DNA from 2 places in the Aliikangiella aequoris genome. Region 2 is predicted to be linked to the other one. Evidence: predicted binding sites of a transcription regulator. Region 2 holds the regulator's gene; the other holds the start of a gene.

Region 1 (2,465 bases), 1.5 Mb from region 2:
TGTCGCCAGCGCAATTAGAAGAGCTGGCGATTGCGTCTATCGCTAAAAAGTAACAAGTTTAAAATACGCCAGCTAGCCGCGCTGGCGTACAGCTAGAATCGCAATCACTCATTATTAGAAGTTGGAGCATACCAATGGCAGGACATAGTAAATGGGCTAACATTAAACACCGCAAAGCTGCACAAGATGCTAAGCGCGGTAAAATATTTACTAAAATAATTCGAGAGATCGTAGTGGCAGCCAAACAGGGCGGCCCAAACCCTGAAGACAACCCCACTTTACGCTCAGTTATCGATAAAGCGCTTGGCGCAAACATGAAGCGAGATACTATTGAAAAAGCCATCGCGCGTGGCGCGGGAAATGCCGAAGGGGATAATTACGAAAACCTTACTTATGAAGGTTATGGGCCGGGTGGTGTTGCAATATTGGTTGAGTGTTTAACCGATAACAAAAACCGTACTGTCGCCGAGGTGCGTCATGCCTTTTCTAAGGCGGGTAGTGAGTTAGGCACATCGGGTTCGGTTGCATACTTATTTGAGCGTAAAGGCCAATTAATTTATGACGCGAATGTTGATGAAGATCGTTTAATGGAAGCCGCGCTTGAAGCGGGAGCAGAAGATATTATTGATCACCAAGACTCGTTTGAAGTTAGCACGACGCCAGAAGATTTTCAGGCAGTCAAAGAGGCTTTGAGAGAACAAGGACTAAAAGAAGAAGATGCAGAAATCGCTATGATACCTGCTACTCAGGCGGAATTAGACATAGACACCGCAGTGAAAGTGCTCAAGCTGATTGAACGACTCGATGACCTAGATGATACTCAAAATGTGTATAGCAACGCAGATATTCCTTCGGAAGCTTACGAGCAATTATAAGAGAGTTTTCATATTGTCAACCGGCTTTATGTGGTGCTTATTTTTCACTGTGTCGCACCACGCGCGCCTATGTTATATTCAGTACTTAAATAAAGTAACAAAAATGTAATCACTTAGAAGATGTCTGCATGTCTATTATTCTTGGTATAGATCCTGGTTCTCGCATCACCGGTTTTGGTGTGATTGCGATGCATTCAAGAAAAATTGACTATGTGGCAAGTGGCTGTATTCGAGTAAAAGATGGCGTGTTGTCTGATAAGCTCAATCAAATTTTTGACTGCATTGCAGAAGTGGTACAAGAGTATAAGCCTAATGAGGCAGCTATAGAGCAAGTGTTTATGGCTAAAAATGCTGATTCTGCACTTAAACTGGGGCAGGCTCGCGGCGCTGCAATAGTCGCTATGGCACAACATGCTTTGGTGGTAGCAGAATATTCCGCTAGGCAAATCAAACAATCAGTCGTTGGAACCGGAAGTGCCGATAAATCTCAGGTTCAACATATGGTTACTAGCTTATTGGGCTTAAATAAATCCCCTCAGGCTGATGCGGCTGACGGTTTAGCTGTGGCTATTTGCCATGGGCATGCGATGCAAAGTGCGCTATATCAAGCGGGCGCCAAACGAACTGTTCGCGGTAGGCTCAGATAATCAGAAGCTGGCAGTTTTTAACTGCTTCGAAAAACAAGAGAAATAATTGATATGATAGGTCGATTAAGCGGTACGATTTTAGAAAAGCAACCGCCATTTATATTAATAGACGTTAATGGCGTTGGCTATGAGTGCCAAGCACCCATGAATACCATTTATAACTTGCCGGAAGTCGCTCAAGCCGTTGTTTTGCACACTCACTTATCAGTCAGTGAAAATGCGCACACACTGTATGCATTTTATAGTCTGGAAGAACGCCGGCTATTTAGAGAGTTAATTAAAGTTAATGGGGTAGGGCCAAAGTTAGCTTTAGCTATTTTGTCAGCAATGAGTGCGAACGAATTTGTCCAACATGTTCATCATGGTGAAGCGAGCATTTTAGTGAAAATTCCCGGAGTGGGTAAAAAAACCGCCGAGCGCCTAATTATAGAAATGAAAGATCGCTTAAAAGATTGGCAAGTTGACCTGACTAATTCTGGCAACGAGAATACAATAAAACAAGGGCCTGCTAGTATCGGTGGCGGTGCTAATGTGAGTGAAGCGGTTAGCGGCCTTGTTGCTTTAGGTTATAAGCCTGTTGACGCGAGTAAAGCAATCAGCAAGCTAGACGATGACTCACTTCCTGCTGCCACTTTAATTCGCTTAGCGCTAAAGGGTATGATGTAAGCTAGCCTACTGATTTTAAAGGTGATTGAGTCATGCCTTTAGCCTATCTAGTTTTCTTTTAGGATTGTCCTGAAGGTCATTGGCGAATCTAAAAAACGAGTATTCTTCTTTTTTATATCTCCATAATCTATATTTGAAAACCTAAACTCCGTGAATAGTCTATAATTTAATTAATTTTAAATTTCGTTGGCTTTTATTTGAATGCAATTTGCTAGAAAAAACAGCTTGGCCGCAGCCATTATTTTAGCCAGCTTTATGAGCAGCTCGCCCAGTTATG
Region 2 (2,465 bases):
GCCCTTGAGTTCTTTTTTGAATCGTTAACAGCTTATCTTGCTTTATTTCTAAAGACACAGTGAACTCTGGATTCTTGAGTTGAACCCCATTCGATTCGCTATTAGCGAGCAATGCCCCACCAACTTTTTGTTCGGCTTGAATAGAATTGAAAGCGTGCTTACCCGAGCGCTTAACTCTCACACAAAATGTCTTTCCTTTAATCTGCGGAGCGTATTCATTAACAGCAACTTCGGCTATGTCTTCTAATGAGCTGAAAGGATGAGACTTCACACTTAGGATAAAGTCAATTCCAGGTGTGTTGCGTAATACTTCTAGCGTTTCTTCTGAAAGTTTCGACATTAGGCTGGAATCTAGTGCTTCATCAATTTTTACTTCGACATAGTCCCATGAGCCTAAAACTTCGATCGCTGGATGGATTTCTGACAAAAGTTTGCGTAAGTTCTTCTTTAGCTGAGCAATCAGCTTTTTACGAACAGGCTTACTTTTGATTATAACTTCGGGGAATAACTTAATAATAAACTTCATAGAACAAAAACCAACCAACATTTGAATTGGCGGCTATTCTAGCGGATTGATTGAATAAATCCAGCCAAAAGAAGAAAAATGCCCCTATTTAGAGGAACACGGGCATTCGTAACAGCAGCCTTAACAGCCAAAATTCTTGCTTTAGGTTTAATTAAGCGCGGATTAGACCAACAAACTTGCCTTCTATGGCTAAATCTTCAGCAGGCAGTACAATCGGTTCATAACTTTCGTTGGCAGGCTCTAAAACTGCGTTATTGCCACTTCGACGCAAAGTTTTAACTGTGACTTCGTCGTCTATTCTAGCGACGACTATTTGGCCTACTTCAGCAGTACTGGTTTTGCGTACCGCAATAAGATCACCATCTAAAATTCCGGCATCAATCATACTATCCCCTCTAACCCGCAGTAAAAAAGTCGGTTTATTTCGTTTAATCACTTCTGGGATAGTGATATATGCCTCAACATTTTCTACCGCTTCTATCGGCAGACCCGCTGCAACTGAGCCAATGAGCGGCAGCTCGTTATCATTTGCTGCGTTAATTATTTGAATGCCGCGAGGCTTATCAGCGTATATTTTAATCACATTCTTTTTTTCTAATGCTTTAAGGTGATCCGCAGCCGCTTTTGACGAACTAACCCCAATAAGCTCTGCGAGCTCCACGTGAGTAGGTGCTATACCGAATTCTTCGACATACTTTTTGAGGATCTCAAATACTTCACTTTGTCTATTGGTTAATTCTTTCATATTTAATTCCTAAATAGTCCTTTTGATATAATGCTCTGCAGCCACTATTAGAGCTTACTTGTTGCAGCTAAACCCATGTTAACAGTTTAGATGAGCTAGACACCCGTTATCCCAATAAACTCACATCAGGCAATTGCCTTAACAAGCTAGGATTAACAAACTGGGATTAGCAAACGGGGATTAGCAAACCACCCAAGCAACCACCACCCAAGCAAGTAGTACATTAACCTTAATTGATTGCTTTGTAAACTATTTTTTGGCCTGTCTATTTAAATCAGTTACTCGGTTAAAAGAAGCAGTGTCACTAATAAGATAAAAATATAACCTAGATTAGAAGTTTAATTAGTACTTAGACACCTCAAATAACCCGATTGGACTTTTAATTTAGTCGTTGAATGTGTATCCAAAGGATTTTTCCAAGCTCTTCTTCTACTCAATTAAGTAACTATTTGGCCTTAATGTGATCGAAGCGCTTATTGAGGTTTATTTTTAGTTTTATATCACTGTAACCACTTAAACTATTCCAGCTTTCAATAACTCGCTTGGCTCCTTTAGGATGATTTTAATCATTTGATTCAACCACTATATCGCTTCAATTTCTTTCTCAAGCTTTTCAAAAGCCTTTTGGAGCTTTTTAGAAGAAATACCCCCCTCTGTCTTTACCCCGGGCGAAAATAAGCTAAGTCGATATTCTTGCAGCATCCAATAAACGACGACAAAATATTGCTTTAGCTCTTCGTGAGTATTATAGGCGAGTAGTTCTTTGTGCCATTGTTGCCAATCTTGCCAAACTTCTAGCGCCTGATCTTCCTTAGGAAAATTGGTTGTAACTCTCTTTATGCGGATTAATACGCCTTTGTGGTATCGAGTATATCGATTTATCAAATCATCTCCCGCACTTAACAATGTACTACTTTGCCATAGTTCTTGTAACTGAGATTTAATATCTTTAACGCTTTTTGCATAGCTAGCAGAAGATAACTCGCTTAACTGACTAAATATTTTTTCACGCTGTTCAATTAGCGGCAAAACAAGATTAAGTTTTTCCGCAATCAATTGACGATACTGCGACTTAAAAATATCGTTCAATTGCTTAAATTCTTGCTCACTTAACACTGCGCTACGCTGCGCTACGACTTGAGCGGCAGTTAAAAGGCAGACCATATCAAATAGTGCCCTAAAACCGCCAAACCT

The links. Region 2 encodes LexA, which represses DNA repair genes until DNA is damaged. Its sites were predicted from a motif close to TACTGTNTANNTANACAGTA; they were not measured.
Region 1: a site for LexA is predicted at 953-972, ahead of ruvC (crossover junction endodeoxyribonuclease RuvC). Genes of this name have one in related genera too.

Annotation. Positions count from the first base shown of each region.
Region 1 covers NZ_CM132298.1:746,828-749,292, forward strand. The annotation lists gene aspS (aspartate--tRNA ligase) at 1-53, shown strand, start outside; gene ACUR5C_RS03310 (YebC/PmpR family DNA-binding transcriptional regulator) at 135-875, shown strand; gene ruvC (crossover junction endodeoxyribonuclease RuvC) at 1,004-1,522, shown strand; gene ruvA (Holliday junction branch migration protein RuvA) at 1,574-2,188, shown strand; gene ACUR5C_RS03325 (TonB-dependent receptor plug domain-containing protein) at 2,390-2,465, shown strand, end outside.
Region 2 covers NZ_CM132298.1:2,261,937-2,264,401, forward strand. The annotation lists gene thiI (tRNA uracil 4-sulfurtransferase ThiI) at 1-526, opposite strand, end outside; gene lexA (transcriptional repressor LexA) at 678-1,271, opposite strand; gene hrpA (ATP-dependent RNA helicase HrpA) at 1,854-2,465, opposite strand, start outside.